One region of the Alcanivorax sp. 97CO-5 genome, then DNA from elsewhere that is predicted to be linked to it. Evidence: predicted binding sites of a transcription regulator. Region 1 holds the regulator's gene; each other region holds the start of a gene.
What was found. Region 1 encodes sigma-54, which starts transcription at its own class of promoters, with help from an activator protein. Its sites were predicted from a motif close to TGGCACNNNNNTTGCTNT; they were not measured.
Positions count from the first base shown of each region.

Region 2: Y017_RS01385 (circularly permuted type 2 ATP-grasp protein) is a predicted target of sigma-54. The motif match lies at 954-971, and genes of this name have one in related genera.
Region 3: Y017_RS13175 (putative urea ABC transporter substrate-binding protein) is a predicted target of sigma-54. The motif match lies at 1,807-1,824, and genes of this name have one in related genera.

Region 1 covers NZ_KI965903.1:145,787-148,058, forward strand. Annotated here, with positions in the region: gene ptsN (PTS IIA-like nitrogen regulatory protein PtsN) at 1-186, opposite strand, end outside; gene hpf (ribosome hibernation-promoting factor, HPF/YfiA family) at 202-501, opposite strand; gene Y017_RS10035 (RNA polymerase factor sigma-54) at 612-2,075, opposite strand; gene lptB (LPS export ABC transporter ATP-binding protein) at 2,213-2,272, opposite strand, start outside.
Region 2 covers NZ_KI965877.1:302,278-304,549, forward strand. Annotated here, with positions in the region: gene Y017_RS01385 (circularly permuted type 2 ATP-grasp protein) at 1-889, opposite strand, end outside; gene Y017_RS01390 (hypothetical protein) at 1,583-2,272, opposite strand, start outside.
Region 3 covers NZ_KI965906.1:110,281-112,552, reverse strand. Annotated here, with positions in the region: gene Y017_RS13180 (ABC transporter permease) at 1-396, opposite strand, end outside; gene Y017_RS13175 (putative urea ABC transporter substrate-binding protein) at 488-1,552, opposite strand; guanidine-I (ykkC/yxkD leader) riboswitch at 1,609-1,748, opposite strand; gene Y017_RS13170 (dienelactone hydrolase family protein) at 1,985-2,272, opposite strand, start outside.

The sequences.
Region 1 (2,272 bases):
GCCTTCGCCAATGCCCGTGGAGCCCAGTTTTTCCCGGGCGACCAGAGCGTCGAAGACTTCCTGCTCATTAAGGCTGCCACAGCTGGCAGCTGCCAGCTGTGCAACCTGGTCAAGCAGTTGTTTCTTGCTGCTGGCCTGTACGCCGTGATGGGTGCGGGCCAGAGTCAGTAGTTCGCGAACTCGCATAATTGTCGCTTTGGGTTAGTGACCGTGCTTGTGGCTGACGGCTTTTTCTTTGTGTTTAAGAATCTGACGATCCAATTTGTCCGTCAGTTTATCGATCGCAGCATACATGTCATCTGCCTCAGCGGTGGCAAAGACATCGGCCCCGGAAATATGAATTGTGGACTCGGCTTTGTGGCTTTTGGGTTCCGGGGAAAGAATCACCTGGATGCTGGTAATTTGGTCGAAATGGCGCTCAAGGCGGGAAAATTTATCTCCCACATAAGTGCGCAAGGCATCGGTAATTTCCAGGTGATGACCGCTGATATTAATTTGCATGGCTGGCTCCTTTACCTGTTTGAGAAACCCGGGATAAAGACCTTGTTTATTCAGCCTTTCAGGCTGGCCTCGCAAGGTTTTCCCCGCGTTCCTGGGTCCGTTCTGGCGCTCTACACTAAACGTTTACGGGCGCTAGAAGACGGTATTCTCATCGCTTCTCTGTATTTGGCGACGGTCCGGCGCGCTACATTAATTCCCTGCTCATTGAGCAAGCTCGCCAGCTTGTTATCACTGAGTGGCTTGCGGGGATTCTCTGCAGCGACCAGTTTCTTAATAATGGCACGAATAGCAGTGGAGGAACACTCACCGCCGCCGTCGGTTCCCACATGACTGGAAAAGAAATATTTCAGCTCAAAGACGCCGCGTGGTGTCATCATGTATTTCTGATTGGTGACCCGGCTGATGGTTGACTCATGCATTTCAACAGCATCGGCAATATCCGCCAAAACCAGGGGTTTCATGGCTTCATCGCCATAATCGAAGAACCCTTGTTGCACGTCCACGATGCGGGTGGCCACCTTGAGCAAAGTGTCGTGGCGGCTTTGCAGGCTCTTGATGAACCATTTCGCTTCTTGAACGCAATTGCGCAAATATTGCCCGTCTTCACCGCTGGTGGTACGGGCAATGCTCGCGTATTGCTGTTGCAGGTTGACCCGCGGAAGGACGTCGTCGTTTAGGCTCACCTGCCAGCGACCTTGATGTTGGCGGACGATCACGTCAGGAACGGCGTAGTCCACTTGAGGTTCGCCAATTTGCTCACCGGGGGCTGGGTCCAGGGTGCGCAGTAGGGATAAAGCCTCTAGAAGGACCTCTTCAGAGAGCTGAAGGGTGCGGCGCAGTGCGGTGTAATCGTGCTTTTCTAGTAGGTTCAGATGTTCCAGTAGGGCAGAGGCTTCGTCGCGCAATGGGGTGTCCGCTGGCAGTTGGCGCAGCTGGACGCCGAGGCAGTCAGCTAGGTTGACGCTGGCGACGCCCACCGGGTCGAACTGTTGCAACCGGTGCTGCACGGCAAGCACTTCATCGTGCTCCAGTTCGTCTCCTTCGGTGAGTAGGTCTGGCTGGGCATTCACCATGTCGACGATATCGCTTAGGGGGGCAGTGATGTAACCACGGTCGTCCAGGGACTCGATAATCGTTATGGCGATTATCCGGTCTACATCGCTCATGGGGGTGAGGTTTAGCTGCCAGAGCAAGTGGTCCTGTAAGTTGCCGGAAACGGCGTGTCGTTGCTGCCATTCGTCGGCATCGTCGGGGAGTGCGGCGCTGTTGCTGGTGCTCTGGCCGGAATAGACGTCATCCCATTCGGTTTCCACCTCGGGCTCGTCTTGTATCAGTTCTTCTAGGGCGTTATCACGGTCGGTGTCGAGCTCTTCATCCTGACGTTCTTCGTCATGCTCGGGGAGGGCATCGTCACCGAAATCGTCTGCCAATTCCAGCAGGGGGTTGCTCTCTACTGCTTGCTGGATTTCCTGGCGCAGGTCTAAAGTGGATAGCTGCAAGAGGCGAATGGCCTGCTGCAGCTGCGGTGTCATGGTGAGCTGCTGGCCAATTTGTAATTGTAGTGTGGGCTTCATACTGCTCAGTATTCTGCTAGTCCCCAAAAAACCCAGGATAGCAGTCTATCTACACGCTAAGCAATATTTGTGCCAGGTGAAACTGTGTGCTAGGGATGACCGCAAGTCACAATAGAAGAGAGGATTTGCGGCGGACCTTATAGTCTGAAATCGGCGCCAAGATAGACGTCTCGCACTTGTTGGTTGGCAAGGATAAT
Region 2 (2,272 bases), on a different contig from region 1:
GAACGCCGAGCATGGAATCCGAACGGAACGCGAGTGGATCAAGAAACGCATCATCGATACGCCGATAAATCACGTCCACCTTCTGCGGGCCCGCGGTAGTCCGCATATAGACATAACCATTCTTTACAAACAGATCAGCGCCTTCTACCAATTCGATACCCATCTGCTGGGCCAAAAAGGCATGCTCAAAATAAGCACTGTTAAACTGCCCCGGGGTAAGTAACACAACGCAGGGATGGCTGTGAGTGGCGCTTTGCTGCAATGTCTCCAGCAACAATGCTGGGTAGTGCTCAACTGGCGCCACGCTCTGCCCGGCGAACAATTCAGGAAAAAGGCGCATCATCATGCGCCGGTTTTCAATCATGTAGCTTACCCCCGAAGGGGTACGTAGGTTGTCCTCCAATACAAACCAAGATCCTTCACCATCCCGAATAAGATCGACCCCGCTGATTTGCGAATAGACCTGATTGGGGAGGTCAACATCCTGCATACAGGGCTGATATTGGGCATTACCAAAAATCTGCTCTGCGGGAATACGCCCGTCGCGAATAATATTCTGGTCGTGGTAAATATCATGCAGGAATAGATTCAGTGCCTGAACACGCTGAATAGCACCGCGTTCCAACAAACTCCACTCACTGGCAGGTAAGACACGCGGCAGGGTATCAAACGGGATAAGTCGTTCGGTGCCGCTCTCCTCGCCGTAAACATTGAACGTAATCCCAACACGATGAAACTGCAGCTCTGCTTCCTTGCGCTTACGTAGCAGTAAGCTTCGGTCCTGTCGGAGCAACCAATCATGGTAGCTCGTGTAGTGAGGTCGCACCTCACCGCCCGGCGCTATCATCTCATCGAAACCGGGCACTGCCGGCAACTGTAATGAACGCATGGCATCGTCCCTGTTAATGAAGCACGCTAAAAGCATCGTCCTTTTTGTATTGCTAATGCATAAAGCAGCAAGTCCTGTGCCAAAACATGCCCCCATTAGCCTGTAAAAAATCACCACAGAGGCTTACCAAGGGCCAATAAAGTGCAAAGCAAAAAAACACATGGCTTTAATGCACTATTCTGGCCACCATCATCACCATTACCAGGCTGGTGGCGAAGTGATTGATGCGGGCTCTATACCCCTTCGAACTCGCTTAAGGCCTGGCTGTGGCTAGGAGGCAACGCCCTGCCCTGCTCCATCAAAATTGCTAGGAACAAGATAATCCCTGCCGCGGTACAGGAAACGGCGAGTTGAACCGAAAATTCAAGGAACCACACTACATCAACGCCATGACAGGGAGATATCAGCGAGCGTGCAAGACACACAATGGTGATCACGCAAACAGTAACAACGGAACGGGATCTGACTCAGCACCGGTAGCGTGAGCGTGCTGCATAGCGAACACTCCCGCATTGTCGATAGCCACCCCCTTCGGCAGAGTAGCTTTGCCCAAGAGGCACAAGAGGTGTCGCGCTACTCAAAAGTAGCGCGAAATTGCTCCCGGGCCGAAGAAACGGCCCAGGGACTGGGTGGCCACACTGGCACAGGTTAAACGTGCTGCAATAGCGATAAGCTGGTCGCCAGCCAACGCGCTTAACCTTTGCCCAATCTCCTCCAAGCTAGCAGCATACCGGACACCAGTGCGGCAAGGATCAGCAACACCAGAACCACCATTACGGCATCTCGCTGCGGGGGGGATAGGCCTAGGCGGCCCACGAAATGGTACTTATGTAAATTGATGAAATGCAGTGCACGTAGAATGGAAGAAGGAGTGACTTCGTTAGCCATATGGCCACTGCGAGTTTCCACCAGCATGGCCAGCTGCGGCTGATTCACCAACGACAACTTGCGCACCGGTAAACGCTTGTAGACACTAGGATAATCAAAACGAAATTTCGTAAGTAGCTCTGTGTCTCGGACCTCAACGGACTCACCCACAAAGCGCTCTACCAGTTTCTTCGCATAGGCTTCATCGGCACCGGTCACCTTCTCGCCCTTCACGGCATTAACATACTGCAGTGCCGTCACGCCGTTCTCACCCTGTTGTTGGAATTGCCACAACACGTCGTCACCCACTTGCACCGGCCGTACCGCCACTGCACGATCCATTAGCATCAGCGGATTCGTCGCCAATGAAGATACTGCTATTAGCGTGTCATCCCGAAAATCTATCCATTGCGGCGGATTCAATTTATCAATCGCCACATGTACACCACTGCTGGCAAAGCCAAACAAAGAGAGCCCACCGACCAGAGTCAACCAGCGATGCCAACGACGCACGCC
Region 3 (2,272 bases), on a different contig from region 1:
GATGAACAGCACCGGCAGCATGGCCATGGGGGGAACCAGCGACAACCCTGTGACCAGCGGTGAAAATGTGGAGCGGATCAGGGGGATGCTGCCGTTGCCAATGCCCACGATAATGGCGACCAGGGCGCTGATGGCTACACCGATAGCCAAACGTTGCAGGCTGGCCAGGGTATCGGCGAGAAGCAGGTACTCACCGCTGCGTTTGCTGGGCTCGAATGCCATGCGATTAATGGCCTGAACAAAACTGTCCAGTGCAGGCAGGAGTTTGTCGTTTGGATTGTCGGCAAGACGTGCATCTGATGCCAACATGTAAACGACAATCAGCAGTGCAAAGGGAAGTAGCCCCAATGCCCAGCTTGCTGCCCTGCTGGGCTGTCTGTTGATCAGTTTCTTCATGGGGGTTCCCACTGGTAAGTGTCGGAGCTAGTGCAATGGTCGACGCCGAAAAAAGCTAACTCTGTCCGGCCTCGACCTGAGCCTTCAGGTGTTACAGCTTCCCGTCGGCGGCCATGGCCATGTAATCGGCGATAAAGCGCAGCTGCACATTGCTTTCGCTACCGAATACGCCAACCGGGGTTTCGATACCGACGAAGCCGGCGTTCGGAGCGCCTTCCCCGAGCAGGCCGTGATCGAATGAAAACTCCGCCACTTTCTGCATGGTGTCTTTCAGCTCGGGGCTGTTGACGAACGTCACCGCTTCGCTGGCCTTGTAGAACATGCGGGTTGACGCCAGCTGAGCGTCGTATCCGGCTAGATCGGTGCCGGACGCTTTGGCCATGAAGGTGCGGGCAGCCTTGCCGGCATCGTCATCGGCGGACATGGTGGCCATGATTTCATACCACGCACCGGTGAGTGCCTTACCGAAGTTCGGGTTGGCTTTGAGGGTCTCGGTGTTCACCACCATCAGGTCGATGATTTCGCCCGGGATCTTTGAAGAGTCGAAGACCTTGTGGCTGTCCGGCATGGCGGTGATTTCGCTGAGTAGGGGATTCCAGGTGGCCACAGCAGTGACCCCCTTGGTAGTGAAGGCGGCCACCATGTCGGCGTCGGAGGTGTTCACCACGGTCAGGTCCTTTTCGCTTAAGTTGACAGTGTCGAGTGCGCGGGCCAACAAGTAGTGAGAAACGGACAGTTCTACCAGATTTACATCCTGGCCCTTGATGTTGGCTAGCGTGTCAGTGCCCTTGAGCACCACGCCATCGTTACCGTTGGAAAAATCCCCCACAATCAGGGCAGTAGAGTCCACACCCCCGGCGGCGGGAATGGTCAGGGCATCCATGTTGGTCATGGCGCAGCCGTCGTAGGCACCGGCAGTGTACTGGTTGATGGATTCCACATAGTCGTTGATCTGAACCACATCGATGGTGATGTCGTATTTGGCTGCCCACTTGTCGACGATCTTTTGCTGGGCGCCATAGTCCCATGGCATCCAGCCCACGTAGATAGACCAGCAGACGCTAAAAGAATCTTTGGCCAGTGCAGTAACAGGTGTGAGCGTGGTAAACAGAACGAGTGCTGCAGCTGCAGCTATTTTGCATAGGGAACGGGTCATGTCGGACCTCCTTGGCTACGGACGAAGAGGAATCCAATGACACTGCTGTCATCGTGTCCTCCCGGGCTTTTGTCCCGCCGTGTAACCCCCTGCCGGTAGATGCTGCTGCCAATCTATCGGCGCCAAGAAGGTCGAAGGCTCTCGGACCAGGCATCGGCTGCTGGCGTAGCCGATCGGAACCCTAGCTTTCTATTGGTGCAGATTGTGTTGAGTGCTTGATGGCAACAAAGCCATTCGATTCCTCTACCCGTAATAAAGCAAAGGAAGTGCCAACCTGAATCAGGAAAGGCGAAAAGGCCGTGTCTGCCGCACAAGGCACGGCTTGGCATTGGAAATTAGGGGGAGGGGAGCAGAATTGGGGATACCATGCCGGCGCGATGAAGTGTGCCGGCATGGTGCATGGCGCGCGTCTTTGCGCTCGGGTGGTGCGGGTTACTCCGGCTGTTCCAGGAAGTCGATCAGTGCCTCCCAGCTCACCTGATCCGCATGAGCGCTGTAGGCCAGGGGCATTTCGAATCGCTCACCGGCAGCATCGGCCCCGGGGTTAGTGAAGCCGTGCTTGGCCTCCGGGAAACTCAGTAATTGGAAATCGGCTCCGGCAGCGGTCATCTCGCTGACAAAACCACTTACTTGTTTTGCGGGCACCATGGGGTCAGCCTGCCCTGTAGCGACTAGAACCCGAGCTTTCAGCTCGCCGGATTTTGCCGGGTTCTCGGTGCC